Regions from separate parts of the Lysobacter sp. P5_B12 genome, predicted to be linked through region 1. Evidence: riboswitches for the same ligand, from Rfam matches in the RefSeq annotation. Region 1 holds a riboswitch; the other holds the start of a gene.
The links. Region 1 has a riboswitch for cobalamin ahead of AC1DOM_RS00140 (ribonucleoside-diphosphate reductase subunit alpha). Riboswitches for the same ligand answer to the same signal wherever they lie in the genome.
Positions count from the first base shown of each region.

Region 1 (14,778 bases):
GGGGCAACGTGATGCTGATCGACGGCGCGATGATGCTCACCACGCGCGACAACTTCCTCTACCACGAGATGATGTCGCATCCGGCGCTGTTCACGCATGCCAACCCCAAGCGCGTGGTCATCATCGGCGGCGGCGATTGCGGCACGCTGCGCGAAGTGCTCAAGCACCCGGGCGTCGAGTCGGCCACGCAATGCGACATCGACGAGCAGGTCACCCGCATGGCGGAGAAGTGGTTCCCCGAGCTGTGCGATTCCAACAACGATGCGCGCGCCGAACTGCTGTTCGATGACGGCATCGCCTACATGGCCAATTGCCCGGCGGGCAGCGTGGACATCGTGATCGTGGATTCGACCGATCCGGTCGGCCCGGCCGAAGGCCTGTTCAACAAGGCCTTCTACGCCTCGTGCTTCCGCGCGCTGAAGGACGACGGCATCCTCGTGCAGCAATCCGAGTCGCCGCTGGTGCTGCTGGAGCTGATCAAGGAAATGCGCGGCGAAATGGGCAAGGCCGGCTTCACGACCTTCAAGACGCTGCCCTTCCCGCAGCCGTGCTACCCGACCGGCTGGTGGAGCTGCACGCTGGCGCGCAAGTCCGGTGGTTTCGATTACCGCGCGGTGGATGCGCGCGCGAAAACCTTCAAGACCAAGTACTACACGGCCGACGTGCACCAAGGGGCCATGGCGTCGATTCCGTTCGTGGCCGAGGCCTTGGGCGACGCTTAAAGCGCGTCGCCGTCCAGCTCGCCGGTGCGGATGCGCACCACCTTGTCGAGATCCCAGACGAAGATCTTGCCGTCGCCGATCTTGCCCGTGCCGGCGGCCTGCATGATCGCTTCGACCACTGCGTCGACCTGGTCGTCGGACACGGCGACCTCGAGCTTGATCTTGGGCAGGAAGTCGACGACGTACTCGGCGCCGCGATACAACTCGGTGTGGCCTTTCTGGCGCCCGAAGCCCTTGACCTCGGTCGCGGTGATCCCCGCCACGCCCGCCTCGGACAGCGCCTCGCGTACGTCGTCCAGCTTGAAAGGCTTGATGATCGCCATGACCATCTTCATCACGTCGTCTCCATGTCGCGTGCCCGCAGCATAACCGCGCCGGGACCGGCTGTAGGAAAATACCCACGGCCTGTCGCTTCTTTTCCCGATGGCGGCCGGCCCGGAAGTTGGACAATCTCGCGTAGCCCGAGGACTTGAGGACAATGAGCGCCATGATCGACCTGGAAAAACTCGACGACCTCGCGCGGCGCCTCAGCAGCCTCGTCCCCCCCGCCCTGCGCGAGGGGCGCGACGAGCTGCAGGAGAACTTCAAGTCCGTCCTGCAGACCGGCTTGTCCAAGCTCGACCTCGTCACCCGCGAGGAATTCGAAGTGCAGCGCACCGTGTTGCTGCGTACGCGCGAGAAGCTGGACGAACTCCAGCGCACCGTCGCCGATCTCGAAGCGCAGCTGGATTCGCCGCCGCCGCGCCACTAGCGGGTTCGCCATGGGCTTGTCGCTCGTGCACACGCGTGCACGCGTCGGCGTGCGCGCGCCTGCCGTTCGCGTGGAAGTGCATGTCGGCGGTGGCCTGCCGTCGCTGACGGTCGTCGGCCTGCCACACGCGGGCGTGCGCGAAGCCAAGGATCGCGTGCGCGCCGCGCTGCAGTGCTCGCAATTCACCTTTCCCGACGGGCGCATCACCGTCAACCTCGCGCCGGCGGACCTGCCCAAGCGCGGTGGACGATTCGACTTGCCGATCGCGCTCGGGATCCTGGCCGCGAGCGGGCAGTTGTCCAACGACGCCTTGCGGGACGTGGAGTTCCTCGGCGAACTCGGGCTCACCGGGGAATTGCGCGGCGTCGACGGCGTGTTGCCGGCCGCGATCGAGGCGGCACAGGCGAATCGACGCCTGGTCGTGCCGCAGGACAACGGCGGCGAAGCCGCACTCGTCGCGTCTGCGGATGTCCGCGTCGCGCGCACGTTGCTGGAGGTGTGCGCATTGCTGGCCGGCGAGAAATCCTTGCCGCGCGCCGAAGCGGTCGCCGTCGTCGAACGCCTCGCGCCGGATCTGCGCGACGTGCGCGGGCAAGTGCGAGCGCGGCGCGCGTTGGAGATCGCGGCCGCGGGCCAGCATCACCTCCTGTTCGTCGGCACGCCGGGCTGTGGCAAGACGCTGCTCGCCTCGCGCCTACCGGGGCTGTTGCCCGAAGCGAGCGAGGTCGAAGCGCTGGAGTCCGCGGCGGTCGCTTCGATCAGCGGCCGTGGGGTCGACGTCGCGCGTTGGCGCCTGCGTCCGTTCCGCGCGCCGCACCACACCACCAGCGCAGCCGCGTTGATCGGCGGCGGGCCCGATGCGCGCCCGGGCGAAGTCTCGCTCGCGCACAACGGTGTCTTGTTCCTCGACGAATTGCCCGAGTGGGGGCGGCACACGCTGCAAGTGCTGCGCGAGCCGCTCGAGTCGGGCTCGGTCGTCGTTTCCCGCGCAGCGTCGCGCGCGGAGTATCCCGCGCGTTTCCAACTCGTCGCCGCGATGAACCCCTGCCCCTGCGGCTGGGCCGGCGATCCGAGCGGCAAGTGCCGTTGCCTGCCCGAGGCCATCGACCGTTATCGCGCACGCGTGTCCGGTCCTCTGCTCGACCGCATCGACCTGCATGTCGACGTACCGCGCGTCCCGCCCGACGCCTTGCGCGAGGAGGCTCCGGAAGGCGAACCGAGCGAACAGGTGCGCGCGCGCGTCGTCGCCGCACGCACGCGACAACTCGCGCGCGCAGGCGTTCCCAATGCATTACTGGATCAGTCGGCGACGACCGCGACCTGCCGCCTCGCGCCGGTGGACCGCGCGTTACTGGAACGCGCGATGGTCGCCTTCGACCTTTCCGCGCGATCGCTGCATCGCATCCTGCGCGTGGCGCGCACCATCGCCGACCTCGACGACAGCGAACACATCGCCACGCCGCACCTTTCCGAAGCGATCGGGTACCGCACCCTGGACCGGGGTGCGCCGGCCGCCTGAGTTTCACTCCGTGCGAAGGCTTGCGCTGTTACACCTTCGCGCTCCCGCGATCGAGAACCGTGCCATGCCAGAGACCGACCAGGACCTGATCGCACTGGAAAAACGCTTCTGGCAATCGATGGTCGACCGCGACACCGACGTCGCCCTGGGCCTGCTGGCCGAGCCGGCGCTGATGGTCTCCAGCCACGGTGCGATGCAGTTCGACCACGCGGGCTATCGCAAGATGGCCGAAGACCCGCGCCACGCGCTCAAGGCCTTCGACCTGTCGAACGCGCGCGTGCTCCGCCCGTCCGACGACGTGGCCATCGTCACCTACGAAGTCGACCAGACCACGACGATGTCCGATCGCGAAGAACGTGTGCGCATGTCCGATTCCAGCACCTGGGTCCGCCGCGACGGCAAATGGCTGTGCGCGATCCACACCGAGACGGCGATGACCGAAGCCCCGGTGAAGGAAATGCGCGGCCACTGACGCAGCCGCGCACTTCTCGACAGCGTCGCCGTCACTTGGCTGGCGCGTCTTCCTTCAACCAGCGCTGCGTGTCCTGCACGCGGTACTTGCCCGAATCGGTCGCCAGCTGGCGCAGCCAATTGCCGTGGCCGGCGCCGTACAGCACCAGCACGCGGTCGCCCGGTTCGGTGCGGCGCACGATGTTGTTGAAGATGGTCAGGTTGCGGCCGTACCAGAGCATGTCCCAGTTCGCGCCGATCGGGTCGTCGGCCGTGCCGTAGAGGCCGATGCGGAAATACGCCTGCGCATTCGCGCGCAACCATTCCGGCGAATTCAAGCGCACGAGCATGTCGCCGATCGTGCCGTTGTCCAGGACGCGCTGGTCTTCGTCGTTCACCGCCTTGCCGATGGCATCGTCCTGCGCACGTTGTGCCTGCTGGCCGTGGCGTTCGATCGCCTTGGGCCAGTCGACGCTCGCCTCGTCCTTGATCGGGCCCATGTCGTTCCAGTCGACTGCGATCACGCCTTTGAGCTTTTCATCGCACGCGATGCGGAAGCCGAGCTGCTCGGTCTCGTTGCGCGTGAGCGGGCGCTTGCCGTGGCACGACTCGGCGAAGGTCTGGTCCAGCGTGGCCTGCTTGGTGGTGTCGGCCTCGACCATGATCTTCGTCGGCTTGAAGCGCGCGATGAGGCGCGCGACGTCCGCGATCTCGCGCTGGCGCTTGGCGCTGAGCACGTCGTCGGCGCGCGTGTTGTGCACGTCGCGGCCCGGGTTGTTCATGTGGAAGCTGCCGACGAACAGGAAGTCCGCGTCGGGTTGCGGGTCGGTCGCCGGCGCGGGCGCCGCGAGGCAGGCCGCGGAGGCGACCAGGGCGGTGGCGGCCAGCGCCAATGCAAAACGTCCGTTCACAGCACGCATCGATCGATTTCCTTTCTTCCGGGGCGGGGGGTATCTGGGGTCCGATGCGCGGGCGCGCGCCAGCGTTTACACGGGCCTGTTAACCCCGTCCCTCCGCCGCCCGTTGTGAAGGGAACAGGGCGCGAAGGGAATGGACGATGGCAAAGCCAAGGGTGCGATGGCGGTGGGTCCTGGCGGCGCTTGCCGCCGTGCCGGTGCTCCTCGTCGGGGCCTTCGGTTACGCGGCATGGAACGCGCAGCGCGCGGACTACGGGTGGCGGCCGTTGCCGGCTCGGCCGGCCTTCGCGATGGGCACCGGGCCGACGGTCGCCATCGACCATGCGCACCACAACGCATCCACCGCGAACTGGTGGGGGCGCTACTGGCCTTTCGGACGATTGCTGCGCGCCGAGGGGTATCGCGTTCGCTATTCCGATGCGGCATTCACGCCCGCGATACTGGCCAGCATCGATGTGCTCGTCATCGCCAACGCTTCGGGCGGCGCGAAACCGCAGTTCCTCGGCATCAACCTGCCTTGGGGTGGCGGAGCGGATCGGAGCGCCCCGGCGTTCACCGCGCAGGAGATCGCCGCGTTGCCTCGCTGGGTCGCGAGCGGCGGTCGGCTGTTGCTGATCGCCGATCACGCGCCGTTCGGCGCGGCGAACGCAGCGCTCGCGGCGGCGTTCGGCGTGCGCATGCATGCCGGGTTCGCCGAAGTCCCGGGCGAAGTATCGGATCCACTGCGCTTCACCCGCGAGAACGGGCGCCTGGATGCCGCGCATCCGATCGTGTCGGGCGGCGAAGGCGGGACACCGGTGGCGTGCGTGCAAACCTTCACCGGCCAATCGCTGGATGGGCCACCCGGCGCGGAGATCCTCCTGCGCTTGCCGCGCGGCTCGGTGGAAACCATCGACGATCACGGCACGTTTCGCGAAACCCCGGCCGGCGCGGGCCAGGGCTTGGCGTTCGCTTACGGGCGAGGGCGCGTCGTGGTGTTGGGCGAGGCGGCGATGCTCACCGCGCAGGTCGCCGATCGCCAACCCTTCGGCATGCAACTGCCAGGTTGCGACAACGTTGCGTTTGCGCGCAACGTGTTGCGCTGGTTGAGTACGAACAATCGCGTCGAAACAGGAGGCCCCCATGTCGGGCGATGAGCTGGTGATGTTCGCGGTCCTGGTCGTCGGCATCGTTGCGCTCGCGGTCGTGCACATCGCGCGCCGCAAGTTGCAGGTGCGACGCCGCATGGCGCGCGATGCGATGACGTTGCGCCTGGGCGAACGCTTCGGCGATGCCGACGCCTTCGTCGCCTTCGCACGCTCCCCCGAAGGTCGCACGCTGATGGAAAACGAGTACGCACCCGCTGCGATGGCACACCGCATCCTCGGCCTGCTGCAGTTCGGCATCATCGCGTGCGCGATCGGTGCGGCATTCCTCGTGAACGGCATCGCGCCGCCACCGGGCACCGACATCAACTTCGTGCGCGAAGCCGACAACGCGCGCTGGTGGGGATGGCTGGCGATCGGGCTCGGCATCGGCCTGGTGCTCGCCAGCGGCGTGAGTGCGTACCTCGCGCGTCGATGGCGCGTGCTGGGCGAATGAACGATGCAGGCCGACGAAGGATTCGCGTCCTTCTACGCGACGTACTACGCGGGGATCTGGGCGTATCTCGCGCGGCTGGGTGCGCCGCCTGCGCTGGCGTCGGACCTGGCGCAGGACACCTTCGTGCGCTGGCTCGAGCGCGATGCTTCGACGTTCGAAGGCACCGCGCGCGCCTATCTGTACCGGATCGCGCTGCACCTGTTCATCGATCATGCGCGTCGGAGCAAGCGCGAGGTGGCCTGGGACGTGGCGATGGAAATCGCCGCGCCCGTTTCGAACGAGGACGTCATTCCACGACACCTCTGGTCGCGGCTGACGATGCGCGAACGCCAGTTGCTGTGGCTCGCGTATGCGGAAGGGTTCACGCACGAGGAGATCGCGACGATCACGCAACTGGGGTCGGACAGCATTCGCGTGCTGCTCTGGCGGGCGCGCGCACGATTCCAGGCATTGCAGAAGGAAAGCGATGATGCATGACGACGAAGACATCGCAGCCTTGTTCGAAGCACAGGCACGCCGACTGCGCGCCGCCGCACCGACGCCACCTCCGTTGTGGCGCATCGTCCAGGCCGCGCATGCGCGCGCCGCGTCGCGCATGGCACGCAGGCTGCGCTGGGCCTGGCGCATCGCGGCGCTTGCGTTCGTCGCAGGCGCCGTTCCGATCGTGTTGCACGATCCACGCGCGCTCCCGGGGCTCGTCGCGCCCTTGTTGCTGGGCGCATTCCTTTGCTGGCGCGACGAGCCGGGAGCCGAGAACCGCTAGAACGCGTGATCGAACGCCACCTCGCCCTGCACGCCGACCTGGTAGGCCGAGACGCGCCGCTCGAAGAAGTTCGTCACTTCCTGCACGTCCTGCAGGTCCATGAAGGGGAAGGGATTGCGCGAGCGCCAGTGCGGCGGCATGCCGAGTTGCGCGAGGCGCTGGTCGGCGCAGTACTGCAGGTACTCGCGCATGTCACGGATCGACAGACCCGCGACGCCGCCCGACAGCGTGTCTTCGGCGAAGGCGACCTCGCACTCCACCGCTTCTTCCATCATCGCCACGATTTGCGCGTGGAAATCAGCGTCGATCAAGTCCGGTTCTTCCTCGCGCGCGGTGCGGAAGACATCGAAGGCGAAGGCCATGTGCCCGCTCTCGTCGCGAAACACCCAGTTGGTGCCCGCCGCGAGGCCATGCAACAGGCCGCGCGAGCGGAGGTAATACACGTAGGCGAACGCGCCGAAGAAGAACAGGCCTTCAATGCACCCGGCGAAGCACGCGAGGTTCAACAGGAACTGGCGTCGCTGTTCCCGCGTCTCCACGCGCTGCAGGTTGCGGATCGATTCCATCCACTTGAAGCAGAACGCCGCCTTGCGCTGGATCGACGGAATGTTGTCGACCGCCGCGAACGCACGTGCGCGTTCGGCCGGGTCCGGCAGGTAGGTGTCGAGCAGCGTGAGGTAGAACTGCACGTGCAGCGCTTCCTCGTACAACTGGCGCGAGAGGAACATGCGCGCTTCGGGCGCGTTGATGTGCTGGTAGAGATTGATGACGAGGTTGTTGGCGACGATCGAATCGCCCGTGGCGAAGAACGCCACCAGGCGTTCGACCAGATGCCGCTCGGCCGGTCCGATCTTGTGCCGCAGGTCGTTGAGGTCGAGCGAGAAGTCGACTTCCTCCACGGTCCAGGTGTTGCGCACCGCGTTGCGGTACATCTCGTAGAAATGCGGATAGCGCATCGGGCGCAGGGTGAGCTCGAAACCGGGATCGAGCAGCAAGGGACGGGCGGCGCTCACTGGCAGGCCTCGCAGGATTCGGGGTTCTCGAGCGAGCAGGCGATGGCTTCGACCGGCGTCGGCGCGGCGCCGACCGTCGTCTTCTGGATCTTCGTCGCCGGGCGCGAGCGCAGGTAGTACGTCGTCTTGATGCCCTGCTTCCACGCGTGCATGTACATCGACGACAACGCGCCGATCGCCGGGCTTTCCATGAACAGATTCAACGACGCCGATTGATCGATGTACGCGCCGCGCGCGGCGGCCATGTCGATCAGCGCGCGCATCGGGAGTTCCCATGCGGTGCGGTAGATGTCGCGCAGGGCCTGGGGAATCTCCGCGATGCCCTGGATCGAGCCTTCCGCGCGCTTGATCACGTCGCGCAGTTCCGGTGTCCACAGGCCGAGCTTCTTCAACTCCTCGGCGAGGTAGCGATTGACCTGCAGGAAGTCGCCCGACAGCGTTTCGCGCTTGAACAGGTTGCTCACCTGCGGCTCGACGCATTCGTAACAACCGGCGATGGACGCGATAGTCGCCGTCGGCGCGATTGCGACGAGCAGGGAGTTGCGCAGGCCGTGCGTCTTGATGCGTTCGCGCAAGGCGTCCCATCGTTCGCTCGCTTCTGGTACCACGCTCCATGCATCGAACTGCAACTCGCCGACCGATGCACGCGTATCGCCGAACGACGGATGTGCGCCGCGTTCAACCGCCAATTCGCACGAGGTATCGAGCGCGTGGAAGTAGATCGTCTCGGCGATCTTCGTCGACAGCGCGCGTGCCGCATCGCCGTCGAACGGCAAGCGCAGCGCGAAGAACACATCCTGCAGGCCCATGCAGCCCAGGCCCACCGGGCGCCAGCGGAGGTTGCCGCGGCGCGCGGTTTCGATCGGGTAGAAATTCAGGTCGATGACGCGATCGAGCTGGCGCACGGCCAGGCGCACGGTTTCGGCGAGCTTGTCGAAGTCGAAGCCGATCTCGGGGTCGACGTGCCGCGCGAGATTGATCGAACCCAGGTTGCACACCGCGGTTTCCTCGGCGGACGTGACCTCCAGGATCTCGGTGCACAGGTTCGACAGATGGATCACGTTCTGCGGCCGCAGCGTCTGGTTGCTCGCGCGGTTGCACTTGTCCTTGAACGTCATCCAGCCATTGCCGGTCTGCGCGAGCGAACGCATCATCCGCGCGTACAACTCGCGGGCGCGGATCGTGCGCGTCGCCTTGCCCTGCGTTTCGGCCTGTTCGTAGGCACGTTCGAACGCATCGCCATACAGGTCGACGAACTCCGGCACCACGCGCGGATCGAACAGCGACCAGTCCGCATCCGCTTCCACGCGGCGCATGAACAGGTCCGGCACCCAGTTGGCGATGTTGAGATTGTGCGTACGGCGCGCTTCGTCGCCGGTGTTGTCGCGCAACTCGAGGAATTCCTCGACGTCGGCGTGCCACGGCTCGAGGTACACGCAGGCCGCGCCCTTGCGCTTGCCGCCTTGGTTCACGGCGGCGACGGACGCATCCAGCGTCTTCAGCCACGGCACGATGCCATTGGAATGCCCGTTGGTCGACTTGATCAGCGAACCGCGCGAACGCACGCGCGTGAAGCTCACGCCGATGCCGCCGCTGAATTTCGACAGCTGCGCGATGTCGCCGTAGCGCTGGTAGATCGATTCCAGCGAATCCTGCGGCGAATCGAGCAGGAAGCACGAGGACAGCTGCTCGTGGTTGGTGCCGCTGTTGAACAGGGTCGGCGACGAAGGCAGGTAATCCAGATGCGCCATCGCGCGATACAGCGCGAGCGCGCCGGGCACGTCTTCGCCGAGCGCGCAGGCGATGCGCAGGAAGAACTGCTGCGGCGTCTCGATCGCCTTGCGCGTGCGCGGATGGCGCAACAAATAACGGTCGTACAGCGTGCGCAGGCCGAAATAATCGAAGCCCTGGTCGAGCATCGGGTCGATGGCGTCGTTGAGTTTGCGCGCGTTGGCCTGTACGAATTCCAGCAGGCGGTCGTTGATCAGGCCCACTTCGTGCCCGCGCGCGATGGACTGCGAGAACGCGTGGATTTCCTGGCCCGCCACTTCCTTGGCGATCACCGCCGACAACAGGCGCGCGGCCAGGCGCCCGTACTCGGGTTCTTCGGCGGTGAGCAGCGCGGCGGTGCGGATCGAGAGTTCGTCGAGTTCGCGCGTGGTCGCGCCGTCGTAGAGGCCCGAGATCGTGCGCGTGGCCACGCGCATCGGTTCCACCGCGTGCAGGCCTTCGGCCGCGCGCGTCACCGCGCGCACGATCTTGTTGAGGTCGACGGCTTCGGACGCACCGTTGCGCTTGGTGACGCGCATGGTGGTGGCGGTGGGCGGCGGCGTAAGATCGAAGGCAGGTGCGACGGCGGCGGGCGAGACGACCGATTCGGCGAGCGTGTCGTGTGACATGGGTGGCTCCGTGATGGCGCACCGGTGCCGATCGCTCCCTCGGCGATCGACAATCGGTCTTGGAACCACACGATGGGAAGGCGGCGTCGCAGCGATCGAGACACGCGCGCGAAAAAAGCGGCGGCCGGCCCCTGCGTCACCAGCCATCTCCCCCCGGAGATTCCGCGGCCGGCACCGCGCGGCGTGCATCGCGCGGTTGTCGGCAGGTCTTCGGGCTCGTGGACACGGTGCGCATGGAGCCGCACCACCTACTCGTCGCCGCTTCCCGGGGCCACCGCCCCAGTGCGTGCGCGACTTCGTTTCCACCTACCGCTGCGGGGCAGCGCCGGAGTTGGACCGGCTTCCCTTTTCATCCGCGAACCTTCGCCCGCGGAACCGACGACCACAAGATATCGCGCTTCGAGTCGTTGTCAATCGACGATGTTGGGGTCCGGCGACAAGCGACCGCGACCGCTACACTCGACCCCAGCCGACAAGGAGTCCGCTTGGAGCACCTGCACGCCATCGACCTGCGCCTGCTTTTCGGCGCGCTTCTCATCCTGGCGGGCATCGCTTCGTCGCTGCTCGCGCGCCGGTTCGGTGCCCCCTTGCTGCTGGTGTTCCTGTTGCTCGGCCTGGTGCTCGGCGAAGACGGGCCGGGCGGCATCAAGTATTCGGACCTGGGGTTCACCTATCTCGTCGGCTCGCTCGCGCTCGCGGTGATCCTGTTCGATGGCGGCCTGCGCACGCGCGCGGCGCAAGTGCGCGGGAGCGTGGTGCCGTCGGTCGTGCTCGCGACCGCCGGCGTCGTGATCACCGCCGCGCTCACCGCGGTCGCCGCGGTGTATCTGTTGCATCTGCCGTGGTTGGAAGCGTCGTTGCTCGGCGTCGTCGTGTCTTCGACCGACGCGGCCGCCGTGTTCTTCCTGTTGCGCGCCGGCGGCCTGCATCTCGAACGCCGCGTCAACGCGACGCTCGAACTCGAATCGGGCAGCAACGATCCGATGGCGGTGTTCCTCACGCTCGCGATGACGACATGGATCGCCGGCACGGGCACGCACGATCCATGGATGCTGTCGCTGCAACTCGGGTGGGCGATCGCCGCGGGCCTCGTCGCCGGTTATCTCGGCGGGCGCTTGATGGTGTGGACACTCAATACCTTCGAACTTCCACCGGGCCTCCATCCGTGGCTCGCACTCGCCGGTGCGGTTGCGTTGTTCTCGATCACCAACCTGTTCCGCGGCAGCGGTTATCTCGCGGTGTACCTGGCGGGCATCGTCGTCGCCAACCGCCCGATGCGCGCGCGCAACGAAGTGCTGTCCGTGCAGGATGCGGCGACGTGGTTCGCGCAGTTGGTGATGTTCCTCTTGCTCGGCCTGCTGGCCACGCCGCACAAGCTCTTCGAAGTGTTGTTGCCCGCGCTCGGCGTCGCGGCATTCCTGATGTTCGTCGCGCGGCCTGCCGCGGTGGTCGCGTGCCTTGCGCCCTTCGGTTATCGCCGGCAGGAAATCGCCTTCATCGCATGGACGGGATTGCGCGGCGCGGTCGGCATCTTCCTCGCTTCGATCCCGTTGCTCGCGGGGTTGCCGAACGCGACCGTCTATTTCAACGTCGCCTTCGTCGTCGTGTTCGTCTCGCTGATCGTGCAAGGCTGGTCGCTGGGACGCGCAGCGCACTGGTTCGAAGTCGCCGTGCCGCGCGCGGACCCGAATACGCGCCGCATCCAGCTCGACCTCCCCGGCCAGCTCGAATACGACATGGTCGGCTATCGCATCGCAGCCGGAAGCGCCGTGCTGCGCGGCGCCGCCCTGCCCGGCCGCGTGCGCCTGGCGATGGTCGTGCGCGAAGGCCGCGTGCTGTTGCCGGAAGATGCAGGCACTTTGCTCGCGAACGATTACGCGTACGTGCTTGCACCGACGGGACAGGCGCCGCGACTGGACTGGCTGTTCGCCGAAGGCCGCGATGCACGCGCCGCCGAGCAGGATCTGTTCGGCAGCTTCACCTTGCCGGGCGATGCACCGCTCGGCGAAATCGCGTCGTTCTATGGATTGCAGATCCCCGCACGCTTCAACGACGCGACCGCGGCGCAGTTGTTCGACGAGCGCTTCGACGAGCAACCGCAGGTCGGTGACAAGCTTGCGCTCGGAAAGGCGGTGCTGGTCGTGCGCGCGTTGAAAGACGAGCGCGTCGCGCAGGTCGGTTTGAAATTCGCGGGCGTCGGCGAACGCTTACTCGGCGGGCGGTGATTCGCGCGGCCAGGCCTTGCGGTTCGGATCCAGCTCCGCCGTCGTCATCGCGTCGGCGCGCAGGCCGAATCCGCACACCGCCAACGGGCCTTCGACGTAGTGCACCAGATTGAAGGCTTCTTCGATCTCGACTTCGTTGATCGCAGCCGTGATGCAGGCGCCCAGGCCGAGTTCGATCGCGCTGAGGAACAGCGTCTGCGATAAATGTCCGACGTCGAGGATCGTCACCCGGTAGGCCTTGGGGTGGTTGCGGTATTTCCAGAAGTTGCGCCCGAACCGCGGCGCCAGAACGACCAGCACGTGCGCATCGGCGAACCATTGCTGCCCACCCACCGCATGCAATGCCAGTTGCGCGAGATCCTCGACGGGCGGCAGCGGTTGCAGCGCGTGATCGCCCGGGCGGTAGTGATACAGGCCCGGCGCGATGCCCTCGACGTTCTGCACGATCAGGTACGCCTCGGTCGGATGCATCGCGCCGCCCGACGGGCTCGTGCGCTTGATCACCGAGAAGTCGTCGGTGGCCTGCACCTGCCCGCGCGCGCCGAAGACGCGTTCGAGCACGTTGGCGAACTGCGCCTGCGGCAATGCGCGCGTCGTATCGAAATTGCGGCAGGTGCTGCGCAGGTCGAGGAGTTCGTCGAAGGCGGTGGGTTCTGCGCGCGCCAATGGAATGCGGACATCGGACGGCCCGCGATCATGGAACGTCGGCGGCGGCGGCCCATGCGCGGCGCGCAGGCCCGATGCGGTATCCACGCCGGCGTCAGCGATCTCCTGCACCGTGTCGATGCCCGACCAGCGCGAGGCCGCGTGCGACAACGCGGACAGGCCATGCCAGTGTTGCTCCCGGAAACGCGCGTCGCCTTCGCGATGCGCCGCATCGCGCGGATCGTCCGTGACGACCAGGCCCTCGGCGATCAGCGCATCGATTGCGCCTGCACCGTGCGCATCGATGAGCTCGGCCACGTCGACCCATTTTTCCGAGCCGATGCAACCGACGACCTGCGCAGCCTGCGCATCGACTTCCACCGGTTGCGCAAGGTGCGGCGCATGGGCGAACCACTGCAAACTCCGCACGACGCCCGTGCCGCCTTGCAGCAGATCGTCGAATGCGAAGGTCGCGACATTCCTCGGCTCCAGCCACAGCACACCGCAACGCCTTGCCCGCATGTCCGCTCCCCGATCGAAGCTGGGACCTTAGGGTTGGGGGCCGGTGCTTGCAACCAACACCGTTTGAACGTTAGGTTTCCGGGGTTTTCATCACACTGGGGAGTGCGATATGGCAGGCAAGGGACCAAAGCTGGACCACAAGACCGCGCACAAGCTGCTGGACAAGCTGTCGAACGACGACGATTTCCGGACGCTGTTCGAAAGCAGCCCGCACGAAGCGCTGACGCAACTGGGTTGGCAGCCCGAGGCCACTGCAGAACGCACCGGCCTGGCCGCGGGAACCAGCGCGTGCCTGGCCTCGTCGGTGACGCTCGCCTCGAAGGATGCGATCGCGGCCGATCGCGACGCGCTCGTCGATTCGCTCGCGATGCCCTTCCAGTTCAAGCCGCCGGCAGGGCTACTCGCGTAACAAGGCTGCACGCGCGGCTTCGCGCCGCGCGTGCAGCGCGCGTGGCAACCCTTCGGGATGCCATGCCTTGTCGAAGGCAGCCAGTTCGCCTTCCGCACGCTTGCCCTGCCCATGGCTGGCGAGCAACGACGCCGCTTCCAACTGGGCCAACCGCGTTTCCGCGATCGTCAGCGGATCCAGCATGCCGCCCGTACTCGGTTCGGCGAAGGCACGCCCGCGATGCGTGGCGACCCAATGCCATTCGGCGACCGCACCCTGCCACTGCCCCGCGTCGGCGAGCGCACGCGCATTGGCGACATGGACCATCTGCAGCGCATCGGGCCGGCGCGCGATCGACGCCAGGCGCGCGATCGCCGATGCCGGCTTGCCGGCCATGCGGTCCTGTTCGGCCAGCAGCACCTCCCACGTCTGTTCCGCGAGGGGATAGCCGGCGACCTTGCTGCGTTCGCCGAGCGCCGAGATGGCTTTGGACAACACCGCGGCGTGACCGGAACGCGCCGCGAGCCATCCCATCGCCAAGCGTTGGTTGGTGCTCGCCATCGGATAGGTCTCGTCGAGCTTGGCGCTGTTTGCGTCCACCCAATCGAGGCGACGCGAGAGCGTGTCGGCGGACGCGCTCCCTTCCGTGACCAGGTCGATCCCGGCGGCATAGAGCTGCCACATGGTGTCGGCCCAATAGGGATCTTCCTTTCCGGACAACTTCAAAGCGTGGTCGAGCGCTTCCCGCGCATCGGCGAACTCGCCGCGATCGATCCGCGAGATGAAGCGCCATTCCAGCGACTCGAGGTCCTGGTTCATGAGCGAGGTGCCGCCGCGCGCGCCGAACACCTTGTCGGCATCGGCGGTGCGCCCCTGCGCCTGC
Region 1 is NZ_JBFULG010000001.1:18,817-33,594, forward strand. It holds gene speE (polyamine aminopropyltransferase) at 1-722, shown strand, start outside; gene AC1DOM_RS00090 (P-II family nitrogen regulator) at 719-1,057, opposite strand; gene ubiK (ubiquinone biosynthesis accessory factor UbiK) at 1,210-1,473, shown strand; gene AC1DOM_RS00100 (YifB family Mg chelatase-like AAA ATPase) at 1,484-2,992, shown strand; gene AC1DOM_RS00105 (nuclear transport factor 2 family protein) at 3,057-3,464, shown strand; gene AC1DOM_RS00110 (DUF5694 domain-containing protein) at 3,496-4,362, opposite strand; gene AC1DOM_RS00115 (hypothetical protein) at 4,500-5,495, shown strand; gene AC1DOM_RS00120 (hypothetical protein) at 5,482-5,940, shown strand; gene AC1DOM_RS00125 (RNA polymerase sigma factor) at 5,944-6,417, shown strand; gene AC1DOM_RS00130 (hypothetical protein) at 6,410-6,703, shown strand; gene AC1DOM_RS00135 (ribonucleotide-diphosphate reductase subunit beta) at 6,700-7,659, opposite strand; gene AC1DOM_RS00140 (ribonucleoside-diphosphate reductase subunit alpha) at 7,713-10,115, opposite strand; cobalamin riboswitch at 10,300-10,510, opposite strand; gene AC1DOM_RS00145 (potassium/proton antiporter) at 10,601-12,340, shown strand; gene AC1DOM_RS00150 (putative peptide maturation dehydrogenase) at 12,323-13,507, opposite strand; gene AC1DOM_RS00155 (NHLP-related RiPP peptide) at 13,617-13,916, shown strand; gene AC1DOM_RS00160 (putative peptide modification system cyclase) at 13,905-14,778, opposite strand, start outside.

Region 2 (14,778 bases), on a different contig from region 1:
CAACAACTGGTTGATGCCGAAGGCCATCACCATGCCGATGCAGATGCCGAGCGTGGCGAGCAGGAAGTTCTCGGTCTGGAAGTACCGCAGGATCTGCCCCTTCGTCGCACCGAGCGCACGGCGCACGCCGATCTGGCGCGTGCGTTGCTGCACCCAGAAGCTCGCCAGGCCGACGATGCCGAGCGCGGTGACGATCAGCAACGCGATGCACACGCTGCCGAGCATCCACGCCATCGCGCGATCTCCGCGGAAGAAGTCGTGGCGCATCTCTTCCATCGTCTTCTTTTCGACGATCAGGCGGTTGTTGGCGTTCTTCAGCAGCATCTTTTCCGCGGCGTCCAGGGTCGCCTGGCGCTGGTTCGCATCGTCGATGCGGAGCATGTAGTTGCCGCCGATCGTGTAGGGCACGCGCACCGGGAGCAGCTGCGAGTATTCGAACTCACCGAAGCCACCGTTGTTGTTCGGGCGCACCATGTGGTCGACGATGCCCACCACGCGCGTGGGCTCGTCGCCCCAGCTGTAGTACTGCTTGCCGATCGGGTTTTCGCCCGGCCACAGCTTCTCGGCCGTCTGCCGCGTGAGGATCGCCGCGTGCGGCTGCACCTTGCTGTTGGGCTTGTCCATGTCCTCCCAGGTCACGATGTCGTCGGCGGTGAAATTGCGGCCGGCGACGAGCTTCAGGCCCATCGTGTCGAGGAATTGCACGTCGCCCATGTAGACGGTGGCGTTGAGGTTCTGGTGCGTCTGTTCCTTGGTCAGGTTGACGCCGCTGTTCCAGGAGCTGTTGTTGAACGGCACCTGGTTGGTGACGGTCGCGTTCTTGACGCCGGGCAACGTGCGCAACGCGGCGAGGTCGGTCTGCGTCAACGAGCCCGCATTGTCGTCGGTGCCGATGCCGCCGAGCTGCACGCGCACGATGTGCGTTTCGTCGAAACCGCTGACGCGGTTGATCGCTTCCAGTCGCCCGCTGATCAGGAACAGCGCGTTGCAGATGATGGCGCAGCTCAGCGCGATCTCCAGCACGATCAGCGAGGCGGCGGTCTTGTGCCGGCGCAGCGTGGAAAGAATGGGACGAAGTTCCATGGTCATGCCCTCACTGCGACTTGAGTTGGACGGCGGGCGTCACCTGGCACGCATGCCACGCGGGCACGAGCCCTGCGAGCACGCTGGCGAGGATGGCGAGCGCGAACGTCACGAGAAACATCGTCGGATCCAGGTGCGCGAGATCCGCGTAGCCGACCGGCTGCTGGCGCACGGCCCACAGGCCGAGCATCGCAAGACCCAGGCCGAGCACGCCGCCGGCGAGGCCGACCGTGCCCGCTTCGACCAGGCACTGCGCGAAGATCGCGCGGCGCGAGGCACCGAGCGCGCGACGCACGCCGATTTCGCTGGAACGACGCAGGAACTTGGCGAGCAGCAAGCCGACGGTGTTGAGCAGGCACACGGCGAGGAAGCCGAAGGCCAGCCACACCTGCAGGCGCACGTCGCTCGGAACGACCTTGCGATAGTCCAGCCACTCCATGACGCTGCGCAGGCGAACGTTGGTCGGACGCTGGAAACGGCCCGCCGCATGCTGCTGGTCGGAATAGTTGGTGAGATAGCGCTTGTAGGCTTCCGCCTTTTCCGGCGTGTCGAGCTGCACCCAGTACTGCATCCAGGTGCACGGCGAGTTGACGCCGGTTTCGCCTTCCGGATCGTCGGCGCCGTCCTTGTGGTCGTCCCAGCAGTTCATCGATCCGTTGCGGCCCATCTTCAGGTCGCGCGAGGTGGAGAAAGGCAGGTAGATCTGTTCGGCTTCGCCGTAGCGATCGGAGTTGAGGTCGTAGAACTTCGGCTTCGGGCGATAGTCTTCCATCACGCCGACGACGCGGAAATCGTTGCCGTCCATGCGCAGCGTCTTGCCGACCGCCTGCACGTTGCCGTAGAGCTTTTCGGCGAGCTTGCGCGTGATCACCGTGACGCGGTCATGCCCGTCGTCCTGCGCCTTGCTCCAGCCGTTGCCGGCGATGAAGGTCGGCTCGAACATCGGGAAGAAATCCGCCGAAACGTAACGCGCGTCCAGGCCGAACGGCGCCAGGCCCTGCTTGTCCGGCTGCACGGCCACGCCGCCGCCGGTCATCAGCGTCTGGCGATCGCCCTTGGCTTCGCGCAGGAGTTGTTCGGCGTCGTAACGCGTGAGCTGGTCGTCGGGCTCTTCGCCCGGCGTGTAACCGTCCATGCTCTGCGGATCGAGCTGCGGGGTGAAGAGCATCGCGCTCTTTTGCGGGATCGGATCGCCGGAGAGCACGTGGAAGACGGTGAGCGTGGTCATGCTCGCGCCGATGCCCAGCGCGATCGCCAGCACCATCAGTGCGGTCAGCACGCGATTGCGCCGGAAACTGCGCAATGCGAGGTCGAAGTAATAGGCGAACATGGTTGCGGCCCTCTTACGGCGTTTCGGCGAGCGAGGCGGCGGCGACGCGGGTCAGGCTCGGTTCGACGGACAGGTCCGTCGCCATGCCGTCGACGATGTGCACGTTGCGCTGCGCGCGCGCGGCCAGTTCGGGGTCGTGCGTCACCATCACGATGGTCGTGCCGGCCGCGTTGATTTCCTCGAGAAGTTCCAGCACGCCACGCGCCATCTGCGAGTCGAGGTTGCCGGTCGGTTCGTCGGCGAGCAGCAGGCGCGGCGAACCGGCGAGCGCGCGCGCGATGGCGGCACGCTGCTGCTGGCCGCCCGAGAGTTCGGCCGGGTAATGCTTCATGCGCGAGCCCAGGCCCACGCGCGAGAGGGCATCTTCGATGCGCGCCTTGCGGTCGGCGGCGGTCATGCCGCGATAGCGCAGCGGCACGTCGACGTTGTCGAACAGGTTGAGGTCGGGGATCAGGTTGAACGACTGGAAGATGAAGCCGATCTTCTGGTTGCGCAGCTTGCTGCGCTGGTCGTCCGACATGCCGCGCACGTCGTGGCCGTCCAGGTGGTACTCGCCACCGGTGAAGGTTTCCAGCAGGCCCGCGATGTTGAGGAAGGTCGTCTTGCCCGAGCCCGACGGGCCCGTGACGGCGACGAATTCGCCCTCGCGCACGTGCAGGTCCAGCGAACGCAGCGCGTGGGTTTCGACGAGTTCGGTGCGGTAGACCTTGGTGACCTGGCGCATGTCGAGCATGAGGGTGTTCCTTCTCTGGGTTCGTGCGTGGATGCTTGGAGAGGTAAAAGGGTTGCGTGTGGTGTGCGAATCAGTTGACGGCGATGCGTTCGCCGTCGCCGAACTGGTCGGCGCCGGAGACCACGATGCGGTCGCCTTCCTTGACGCCGTCGATGATTTCCACCGCGCTGATGCTGCTGGCGCCCAGGCGCACGGGCTTCTTGACGGCGGTGTCGCCGTCCATCACCCACGCACTGTTGCCGCCGCCTTCGTCGACGAACGGGCCGCGTTCGACTTGCAGCACGTTCTTGCGCGTGTCCATCACGATGCGCGCGGACAGGCGCTGGTTCTGGCGCAGGCCCGGGGGTTGCTTGCCGGAGAAGCGCAGGCGGCTGGTGACTTCGCCATTCACGACTTCGGGCGAGACCGCGGCGACGTGCGCATCGAACGGCGCGCCGCCCGAGCTGCGGATTTCCGCCGGCATGCCGATGCCCAGGTCGCGCGCGAAGCTTTCGGGGATGCGGATCTCGACTTCGAATTCGGTGAGGTCCACCACGCTCAGCACCGGCGCGTTCTGCGCGACGTTCGCGCGCTGCGCCACCTGCACCTGGCCGACCTGGCCATCGAAGGGCGCGCGCAGCGTGAGCGCGGCGACCTGGCGCTGCATTTCCACGACGACCGCGCGCTGGCGATCGGCGAGCAAGCGCTTGTTCTGCGTGTCGAGCGTGGCGCCCTTGCCCGACAGGCCCACGTCGCCCTTGGCGTGCGACAGGCCGATGTCGGCGCTCTTCAGCGTGTCCTGCGCCTTCGCAACGTCGACCTGCGCGACGGCGCCGCCTTCGAATGCGCGCTGGTAACGCTCCAGGTCGCGCACCGCGGCCTGGCGCACGATTTGTGCTTCGTCGAGCGCCTTGCGCGCGTTGGCACGCGAGAGTTGCGCATCGAGCGCGGCGCGGCCGGCTTCGGCTTCCAGGCTGGCGAGGGTGGCTTCTTCCTGCGCGAGCTTGCTGCGCAATTCGGGGCTGTCGATTTCGGCGAGCGCCTGGCCCTTCTTCACCTGGTCGCCGGCGACGACCTTGAGCGTGACCGTGCCGCCGGCGATCGCATAGAGCACCGGGCTGTTGGCGGCGATGACGCGGCCGTCGGCCGAGATGTCGCGCACCAGGTCGCCGCGCGTGACTTGCGCGATGCGAACGCGCGAAGCGTCGACCGAACGATTGCCCGCGCTCCATCCCGAAGCCACCCAACCGGCAAGCAGCAACAAGCTCAGACCCGCGCCACCGGCGATCAGCCAGGACCGCTTGATCTTCGGCAGGCGGCGCGACGATGAACCGCCGGCGGCGACGTGGGCGGGGGGAGGGGAGAGCGGACGATCCTGTCCGGAGGTATCGCGGATGGCCATGGTGGCGGGAGGGCTCGCAAGGTGACTGCGTGCTTAGTCGCACGAAACATGCCAACGCCAAGCCATTGATTTGAATGGATTCGGTCCCCACTGTCCGGGTGTCCACGCGGACACGACACCGTCCGGCGGACAGTGTCCGCAGCTCATCCGTTGCGGCAGCGTTCGGGCCACATCTTCACGCGTCCACTAGACTGTGGACCTTCTGCAGGAGTCGAACACCTCTATGTGCGGCATCGTCGGCGCGATCGCGGATCGCGATGTGGTTCCGGTCCTCATCGAAGGCCTCAAGCGGCTGGAATATCGCGGTTACGACTCGGCGGGCATCGCGGTGGTCGACGCGAAAGCCGGCGACGTGCGCCGCGTGCGCCGCACCGGGCGCGTGTCGGAGATGGAAGCGGCCGCGCAGGCCGAACATTTCTCCTCGCGCCTGGGCATCGGCCACACGCGCTGGGCCACGCACGGCGGCGTCACCGAAGGCAACGCGCATCCGCACGTGAGCCACGGCGAACTGGCGCTGGTGCACAACGGCATCATCGAGAACCACGAGCAGCAGCGCGAACGCCTGCGCAAGCTCGGTTACCAGTTCGAATCGCAGACCGACACCGAAGTCATCGCGCACCTGGTCCATCACTACCGCGCGCAGGGCGAATCGCTGCTGCACGCGCTGCAGAAGGCGGTGAAGGAACTGCATGGCGCCTACGCGATCGCCGTGATCGACAAGCGCGATCCCGACATCATGGTCGCCGCGCGCATGGGCTGCCCGCTGCTGGTGGGCCTGGGCGAAGGCGAGAACTTCGTGGCCTCCGACGTCTCGGCGATCGTCTCCTCCACGCGCCGCGTGATCTTCCTGGAAGAAGGCGACACCGCCGAGCTCACGCGCGAAAGCGTGAAGGTCTTCGACGCCACCGGTGCGCCGATCGAGCGCGACGTGCATGTTTCCGACGTGTCGCTCGCTTCGCTGGAGCTCGGCCCGTATCGCCACTTCATGCAGAAGGAAATCCACGAGCAGCCGCGTGCGGTGGCCGACACCATTGAAGCGGTGATCGACAACAACGGCTTCTCCGCGTCCCTGTTCGGCGCGCAGGCCGAAGATGTCATGCGCGACATCGAGGCCGTGCAGATCCTCGCGTGCGGCACCAGCTATTACGCCGGCCTGGTCGCGCGTTACTGGATCGAATCGATCGTCGGCATCCCGTGCGCTGTCGACATCGCCAGCGAATATCGCTATCGCGAAGTGGTCGCCAATCCGAAGCAACTGGTCGTCACCATCTCCCAGTCGGGCGAAACGCTCGACACGATGGAAGCGCTCAAATACGCCAAGAACCTCGGCCACGAACGCACGCTGTCGATCTGCAACGTGCCCGAAAGCGCGATCCCGCGCGCCAGCAAGCTGGTTTACTACACGCGCGCCGGCGCGGAAATCGGCGTGGCCTCGACGAAGGCGTTCACCACGCAACTCGTCGCCCTGTTCACGCTGACCTGCACGCTCGCCAAGTTGCGCGGCAAGCTCGACGCCGAACGCGAGCAGTCGCACCTGGATGCCCTGCGCCAGTTGCCCGGCAGCGTGCAGCACGCGCTGAACCTGGAGCCGCAGATCGTGGCGTGGGCGGAGAAGTTCGCCGGCAAGCAGCACGCGTTGTTCCTGGGGCGCGGCATGCACTACCCGATCGCGCTCGAAGGCGCGCTCAAGCTCAAGGAAATCTCGTACATCCACGCCGAGGCCTACCCGGCGGGCGAACTCAAGCACGGCCCGCTCGCGCTGGTCGACAGCGCGATGCCAGTGGTGGTGATCGCGCCGAACGACAGCCTGCTGGAGAAGGTGAAGTCGAACATCCAGGAAGTGCGCGCGCGCGGCGGCGAGATGTTCGTCTTCGCCGACGCCGACAGCCAGTTCGGCGAGTCCGAAGCCGTGCACGTCATCCGCACGCCGCGCCATGTCGGCGTGTTGTCGCCGATCGTGCATGCCATCCCCGTGCAGTTGCTGGCCTACCACGCAGCGCTCGCACGCGGCACGGACGTCGACAAGCCGCGCAATCTGGCGAAGTCGGTCACCGTCGAATAATCGCGCGCGCCGCGTCTGCGGCGTCGCGTCGTTCGAAGGCAAATTCCCCACGCAAATCGCGCTCCGCGCTGCTTACGCCGCGCGGCGTATTGCGCCCAGCATGGTCCAGAGCGTGCGTCGTTCGTGATGCCGATCGTCGGCATCCGGCGCCGTGGAAGGGGCTGCCATGCAAGCGAAGTGGGCCGTATGGATCGGCGCGTTGTGCGCGCTGTTGTGGGCGGGAACCGCGGGCGCGACCACGCCGGTCGAGGTTGAAGACGCCGTTGCGCATGACGTCGACGCGCATGAGGTCGATGCACATGAGGTCGTCGTGCAATCGGCCACGCCCGGCGCGGGTGCGATCGAGATCGGCGACGACAGCGAAGCCTCCGGCGACCACGGCATCGCCATCGGCGAATGGAGCCGCGCGGGCGGGATGGGAAGCATCGCGCTCGGTTACAACGCCATGGCGGACGTCGAAGGCGCGCTCGCCTTCGGCACCGACAGCGCCGCGCTCGGCCTGTATGCGATGGCCTTCGGGCAGAGCAGCGTCGCTGCAGGCAACGCCGCGGTTGCGTTGGGTTACCAGGCGCAGGCGCTCGGCGAAGCGGGTGTCGCGATCGGCCACAGGGCGTACGCGCTGGAGCCCTTCAGCATTTCCATCGGCCGTGCCGCGAACAACCTCGGCTTCGCGAGCATCGCCATCGGCACGGACACCGTGGCCGAGGGCATGTACGTCACGTCGATCGGAACCCTGAGCAAGGGCACCGGCGGCGGCGCGACGGCCATCGGCGCGGGTGCCCTCGCGGACGGGTTCAACACGACGGCGGTCGGTTACGCCACCTACGCGAAGTTCGACGGCACCGCGCTCGGCACCTACGCGCGTGCCGGCGATCTTGCGGTCGCACTCGGGATCCGCAGCGTCGCGGACATCGCGGCGATCGCGATCGGCGCCAACGCACGCGCGGCCTTCCAGGCAACGACCGTCGGCGCGGAAGCCTGGTCGATCGCCGATCGTGCATCGGCCTTCGGCAGTCATGCGCTGGGTTGGGAAGTCGAGTCGTCGGCGTTCGGCGCGTATTCGCGCGCGATCAACGCGCGCAGCACGGCACTGGGCGCGTTCTCCGATGCACGCGCGGACGGCAGCGTCGCGATCGGCCATGGGTCGCAGTCCTTGCGTGAGAACACCATATCCGTGGGCGCGTCGGTGCGGTGGTGGGACGAAAATGGCGATGAGCACGCGCCGATCTTCCGGCAGATCGTCAACGTGGCCGCAGGCACGCAGGCCAACGATGTCGTGATCAAGGCGCAGCTCGACGAAGCGATCGCGGGGCTGGATGGCTCGCTCGGTTCCGGGCTCGGCGGCGTGCAATCGCGCCTCGACGCGTTGGAAGCGGCCTTCGGCGAATTGCCGAAGGCGCCGCCGTCGGTGCCCGGCGCGGGAACGGGCGCGGGCACGGCCGTGGGCACGGGCAGCAGTGCGGTCGATAATTCCGCGGCATTGGGGCAGGGATCGATCGCGCACGAAGCCGGCACCGTCTCCGTCGGTTCGGGTGGGTCGGAACGTCGCGTCGTGCACGTCGCCGATGCGGTCGCCGATACCGATGCGGTGAACATGCGGCAGATGCAATCCGCGCAGGCGGCTACGCTCAACGAAGCACGCGCGTACACCGACCAGCGCATGCAGGTCTTGTCCGATCAATTCGTCGACCTCAGCGAGCGCGTCGACCGGCAGGACGACCGCATCGACCGCATCGGCGCGATGTCCGCCGCGATGTCGAGCATGGCCATCAACGCAGCGCAGGGCCGGAGCGATCGCGGCCGGCTCGCCGCGGCCGCGGGTTGGCAGAACGGGGAGAGCGCCCTGTCCGTCGGCTATGCGCGGAACATTTCCGATCGCGTGTCCTTCAGCCTCGGCGGGGCCTTCAGCAGCGACGACCAATCGGCGGGCGTCGGTTTCGGCATCGACCTTTGAGGAGACAACACATGCAGATCCAATTGCGTTTCGCGCTCGCGCTCTCCTGCCTGTTCGCGACAGACGCTGCGTTCGCCTTCGATCCCGCGGGTCGCGTCGTCGTGAAACTCCATGACCAAGCCCAGACGCAGGCGCAGGCCGCAGTCGCACTGCGCACGCTCGCACCCGACGCACAACCCGTCCTTCGCCTCGCCAACGGCGCGCATGTGCTGCGTACGGAATCCGGCGGCGCCGACGCGCTGATCGCGCGCCTGTCCGCGAATCCCGCCGTGCAATACGCCGTTCACGATCGGTTGTTGCAACACACCGCCGTCGTCGACGATCCCTGGTACGAAGGCCCCATCGAACTCAACGGCATTACCTACACGCACTTCCAGGCGAATCTGTACAACGCGATCGGCGGCATCGCTGCCCCCGCCGCATGGGCACTCGGCGCAACGGGCGAGGGTGTTGTCGTCGCCGTACTCGATACGGGCATCACCGCGCATCCGGATCTGGATGCGAACATCGTCCCAGGCGCAGGCTACGACTTCATCACGGACACGTTCGTTTCAGGCCGCCCGGACAGTACGCGCACGCCCGGCGGTTGGGACCCCGGCGACTGGACGCACACACCGCCGTACGCGGGCCAATGCCCGCCCAGTCCCAGCAGCTGGCACGGCACGCACGTGGCGGGGACGGTCGCAGCGGTCGCGAACAACGCCGACGGTGTCGCCGGCGTGGCGCATCGCGCGAAGCTGTTGCCGATGCGCGTCCTCGGCCATTGCGGCGGATATTCGTCCGACATCGCCGATGCGATCACCTGGGCGTCGGGCGGCAGTGTCGCAGGCGTGCCGGACAACGCGACGCCGGCGGAAGTGATCAACCTCAGCCTCGGCGGGCACGCGCAGTGCGAGGCGTTCATGCAGGACGCGATCGACGGCGCGGTCGCGCGCGGGACGACGGTGGTCGTGGCCGCGGGCAACAACACCATGGACGTTGCGAACTTCACGCCTGCAAGCTGCAGGAACGTGATCGTCGTGGGCGCGAACGGGCTCACCGGCAAGCGCGCCTACTATTCCAATTTCGGAAGCGGCGTGAGCGTGGCCGCGCCCGGCGGCGGCGTCTACACCAAGGACAACGCGAGCGGCCAGCAGTGGGTGCCGGGTGGGTTCATCTGGTCCACGTTCAACTTCGGCATGGAAGGTCCGGAAGCGCCGGCGATCGCGGCCAACGCAGGTACGTCGATGGCCGCTCCGCACGTCGCCGCGATCGTCGCGATGATGCAGTCCGTGGCACCGTCGCCGCATTCGCCGGCGAAGATCGCAAGCCTGCTCGCCGATTCGACGCGCATGTTCCCCGCGCCCGTCGACAGGCCGATCGGCCGCGGCATCGTCGATGCGGGTATGGCTGTCCAGGCGGCGATCCTGGGCGAGGTGCCGTTTCCGACGCCGATCGCGCTGAGCCTGTCCGCGCCGGCGATGCACATCTACGCGAACCAGGCGCAATCGCGGCACTACGTCGTCAACGTGCCCCAGGGCAAGACGCACCTGACCCTGCGCAGCTACGGCGGCACGGGCGATGCGGACCTGTACGTGCGCAACGGCAGCCATGCGACGCCCGCCGCGCACGACGCGAGTTCCGTGCGCCCGGGCAACAACGGCATCGTCATCCTCGATGCACCGGCGCCGGGTGATTACTACGTCGCCGTGCATGCCGCGAAGGCATTCAGCGCCCTGCAGTTGCGTGCAACGCTGGAGTAAATGAAAAGGGCGCGTCGATCGGAGGTCGACGCGCCCTGGTTTTCCGGGTACTCCCGACGAACCGCTTACTTCGCCGAATACCGCACGGTCAGCCCGAACTCGCGCCCGGCCTGCGGGTAATACGCCGCCGTCTCGTAGTCGTGGTCGAACACGTTGCTGGCGCGCGCCTGCAACGTCCACGTATCCGAAAGCGCCCACTGCGCGCGCAGGTCGAAGGTCGAATACCCGCCAAGCTCCAGCGAATTGGCGACGTTCTCGAAGCGGCGCCCCTCGGCCATCCACGTGGCGCCCACCGAGAAATCGCCGAACGCGCGATCGACATCCACGCGCCCGCTCGAACGCGCGCGACGCGGCAACACCTTGTCGAAGTTGTCGCCGTTGCTGCGGTTGCGCGGATCGACGTAGCTCGCCGCGCCGCTGAAGTTCCAGGCATCGAGCGAGAATCCGCCGGTCAACTCGCCGCCGCGGATGCGGGCCTGTTCCAGGTTGTTCGCGACGAAGATGCTGGAGTCGTAGACGATCAGGTCGTCGACGCGCGTCTGGTACGCGTGCACGTCCCAATGCCAGGTCGCGCGGCGCTGGCCGACGCCGATCTCGAACGTGTCGGAGGTCTCCGGCAACAAATCCGGATTGCCGTAGAACGGGAAATACAGTTCGTTGAACGTCGGCGCCTTGAATGCGCTGCCCGCATTGGCGGTGAGGCGGAAGCCCGCACCGAGGTCCATGCCCCACGCTAGGCTGCCCGTCGTGTGGCCGCCGAATTGTTCGTTGTCGTCGCGACGCACGCTTGCCTGCACGTCGTGCGCACCGAAGGCGCCCTGGTATTGCGCGAACACCGCGCGGTTCTGGCGCAGCGCGCCGTCCTGCGACGACACCAGCGTGCCGAACAGATCGTTCGCGAAGGCCTTGTCGCGCTGCCAGTCGTAACCGACCGTCGCCAACTGCTTGTCGGCCACCTTGAAGTCCGCCTGGAACGACGCGCTGTCGCGACGGCTTTCGAAGAAATCGGTGAACGCGTCGTCGCGTGTCTGCAGCGAACGATCCAGGTTGCTGCCGCCGGTCAGCGTGAGCGTCGCGGGGCCGACTTCCCAACGCGCCTTGCCGCCGACCACCTGCTGCGTGGTGTTCGACACATCGCCCAACCCGAACATCGGGTCGGCGTCGATTTCGTTGCGGCCTTCGTTGCGCAGGGCATGCATGTCGATGGTCAGGCCATCGACGGGCCGTACGCCCGCGCGCACCGACACCGCGTTGCTTTCGTAACCGTCGTCGTCCGGATCGGGCGTATCCATGAAGCACCCGGCGAACTCCGGCGTCGTCGCACCGGTGCAGGAGTTGTGGCCTTCCGTCGACTGGTGGCTGTAGTCCGCACCGAACCACGCGCGGTCGAATCCGATGTCGAGGCCCGCGCTCAATTCGCGCAGATCGTTGCTGCCGGCGCCGAGCTTGAAGCGCGGACGCACGCCGCCGTTCTTCGGTTGACGCGTGAAGATCTGGATGACGCCGCCGATCGCGTCGGAGCCATACAGGCTCGAACGCGGGCCGCGCACGATTTCGATGCGCTCGATCAGTTCGACCGGCAGGTCCTGCAACGCGGTGAGGCCCGAGGTGGAGGAGCCCACGCGCACGCCGTCGATCAGGAACAGCGTCTGGTCCGATTCGGTGCCGCGCAGGAACAGCGTCGTGAGTTTGCCCGCGCCGCCCTGGTTGACGAGGTTGATGCCCGCGCGGCCGCGCAGCAGGTCCTGCACGGATTGCGCCTGCGTGCGTTCGATTTCGGCCCGATCGATGACTTCGACGGCGGACAGCGAATCATCGACGGTCACCGCGGTGCGCGTGCCGGTGACGAGCACCGTGTCGAGTTGTTCGGCCTCCTGCGATTGCGCAAGCGCGAAGGCAGGCAGGGACAGCAGAGCCACCGCGACGGCGGCGGCGAGGGTGTTGCGTGACATGGATTGGAGTCTCCGGCGCGCACGCCCGCGCGCCTTGGGTTCACAAGGAGTCGCGTCATGGCGGGGGGAAACACAGCGGAGGCGCGTGCGACGGCGCTGCCGCCGCGATGCCCTCCGCATCGCAACCAGGTCTGCATTAAGGCCGGTCTCCGGGCTTGCGCGCTGGTCGTCTCGTGAGAAGGCGATCCGGGCCGCGGCGCCTTCCCGTGCGCGTGCACAGTGGCGGATGCGTTGGCCTTGCGTGCTTACCGTTGCGGGGGCAGCGCCGGAATGCGATCGCGCAATGCGATCGGGCACCGGCTTCCCGTTTCAACCCTTGGACGATGCGTCCGCGGGTCACCTCAAGCGGCGGGGAGTGTAACCGTGGTGCTTCGGGCGCGGAAGGACCGCGCGTCAGTCCGCTTCGTGCCCGGCGGGCTCGTCGAACAGATTGAAGGCCGGCGCGGCGTCTTCGGTATCGGCCATCTGCGTGGTGGTGACGGGCGATGCGGCCGGGCGGTTGCGCGGCGGCGGAAGCAGGGCCGTGGCGGCCTCGGCGGCATTCACCAGTTCGCTGCGACGCGCTTCAGGCACTTCCTGCCAGTGGCAATCGAGCAACGCGCCTTCCAGTGCGTAGAGCAGGTTGAGGCTCGGCCGGAAGCCGGCGCGCTTGACGCGCATGAACGCATCGACCGCGCCCACCGCTTCAAGATCCTCGCGCGAGCGCAGGCCCACCTGGCGCAGCCAGGCAGCGGATTTCGGACCGATGTTGCGCAGCTTGGCGGTGCTCAAGCCAAAGATTCCTCGAACAGGCGGGCAATCGCTTCGATCCCCTGTTGATCTTCAACGTCGAAGCGCGCGGGAACCGGACTATCGAGGTCCAAAACGCCGACGAGCGTACCGTTGCGGACCAGCGGCACCACCAGTTCCGAACGCGAGGCCGCATCGCAGGCGATGTGGCCGGGGAATGCATGCACGTCTTCGACGAGTTGGGTCGTGCGCGTGCTCGCCGCCGCGCCGCACACGCCCTTGTCGAGCGGGATGCGCACGCACGCGGGCAGGCCCTGGAAGGGGCCGACGACCAGTTCGGTGCCGTCGAAGAAATAGAAACCGGCCCAGTTCAGCTGCGGCAGCGCGTGGTAGACCAGCGCCGAGAGATTGGCCGCATTCGCGATGCGGTCGGGCTCGCCGTGGAGCAGGGCGCGCGCCTGTTCGGCGAGCTGGGCGTATTGCTCCGGCTTGCTGCCGGACAGCGTGGAGGCAGTGAACATCCCCGGAGTCTACCAGCGCGACGGCGTTACCATGGCGCCGTGGCCGCGACGCTGCGTCGCGACGAAGGGGCCCGCATGTGAACGGCGTATTCGTCACCGGCACCGATACCGGCGTTGGCAAAACGCTCGCCAGCACCGCATTGCTGCACGCGATGCGCGATGCGGGCGTGCGCGCGGTCGGAATGAAGCCGCTGGCGAGCGGCTGCGAACGCATCGACGGTGCATGGCGCAACGAAGACGCACTGGCGTTGCAACACGCGAGCGCGTTCGCGGTGCCTTACGAAGACATCAATCCCTTCGCGCTCGAACATCCGCTCGCGCCCGAACTCGCCGCGCGCGATGCGGGCATCACCGTCACGCTGCAACCGATCCTCGATGCGCACGAACGTTTGCGCGCGCAAGCCGACTGCGTCGTCGTCGAAGGCGTCGGCGGTTGGATGGCGCCGCTCGCCACCGACCTGATGCAGGCCGATCTCGTGCGCGCGCTCGATGTTCCCGTCGTACTCGTCGTCGGACTGCGGCTGGGTTGCCTGAACCATGCCTACCTCACCGCGCGTGCCATCGTCGCCGATGGCGGCCGCCTCGCGGGATGGATCGGGACCGCGATCGACCCCGACATGGCACGCGCGCAGGACAATCTCGCGCTGCTCGCCGCGCGCCTGCCCGCGCCGTGCTGGGGCGTGCTGCCGCATGTGACGGTGCCCGTGCCCGCCCGCATGTCGCGGCACCTGCAGTGGCCGCCGATCGCGCGTTGAAGGCCGCCACGCGGTTGCATCCGCAACCAATTTCGATTGTTCCGCGCGGACGGGTGACGAACGACAGGGGTTCCGCGCCCCGGCGCGCAAGGTAAACTCTCGCGTACAGAAAACGGAAGAAGAGGCACCGCGCATGGCCCGCAAGCTTGGAAGCAACGCCACGAACGCTCGCATCGCGGGCGTGCTCGCACTCACGATCCTGGTCGCCGCGTGCGGCAAGGACGACGCGAATGCAGCGGGCGGCAACATGCCTCCGCCGGAAGTCGGCGTGGTCACCGTGCGTCCGGCCTCCGTGCCGCTGGTGAAGGATCTCGTCGGTCGCCTGGCCGCGTATCGCAGCGCCGACGTGCGCGCGCGCGTGCCCGGCGTGCTGCAGCGTCGCGTGTACGAAGAAGGCAGCGACGTGAAGGAAGGCCAGCTGCTGTTCGTCATCGATCCGGCGCCCCTGCAGGCCGCGCTCGGCCAGGCCGTCGCATCGCAGGCCTCCGCCGAAGCCAACTACGCCAATGCACGCGCCGCCGCCACGCGCGCGCGCA
Region 2 is NZ_JBFULG010000005.1:98,088-112,865, reverse strand. It holds gene AC1DOM_RS09800 (ABC transporter permease) at 1-1,083, opposite strand, end outside; gene AC1DOM_RS09795 (ABC transporter permease) at 1,094-2,413, opposite strand; gene AC1DOM_RS09790 (ABC transporter ATP-binding protein) at 2,427-3,146, opposite strand; gene AC1DOM_RS09785 (efflux RND transporter periplasmic adaptor subunit) at 3,217-4,527, opposite strand; gene glmS (glutamine--fructose-6-phosphate transaminase (isomerizing)) at 4,751-6,589, shown strand; gene AC1DOM_RS09775 (YadA-like family protein) at 6,756-8,543, shown strand; gene AC1DOM_RS09770 (S8 family peptidase) at 8,555-10,285, shown strand; gene btuB (TonB-dependent vitamin B12 receptor) at 10,351-12,237, opposite strand; cobalamin riboswitch at 12,361-12,596, opposite strand; gene AC1DOM_RS09760 (TfoX/Sxy family protein) at 12,631-13,008, opposite strand; gene AC1DOM_RS09755 (GAF domain-containing protein) at 13,005-13,487, opposite strand; gene bioD (dethiobiotin synthase) at 13,565-14,242, shown strand; gene AC1DOM_RS09745 (efflux RND transporter periplasmic adaptor subunit) at 14,376-14,778, shown strand, end outside.
Region 2: it holds a riboswitch for cobalamin, as region 1 does, so the genes downstream of both, btuB (TonB-dependent vitamin B12 receptor) here and AC1DOM_RS00140 (ribonucleoside-diphosphate reductase subunit alpha) in region 1, are expected to answer to the same signal.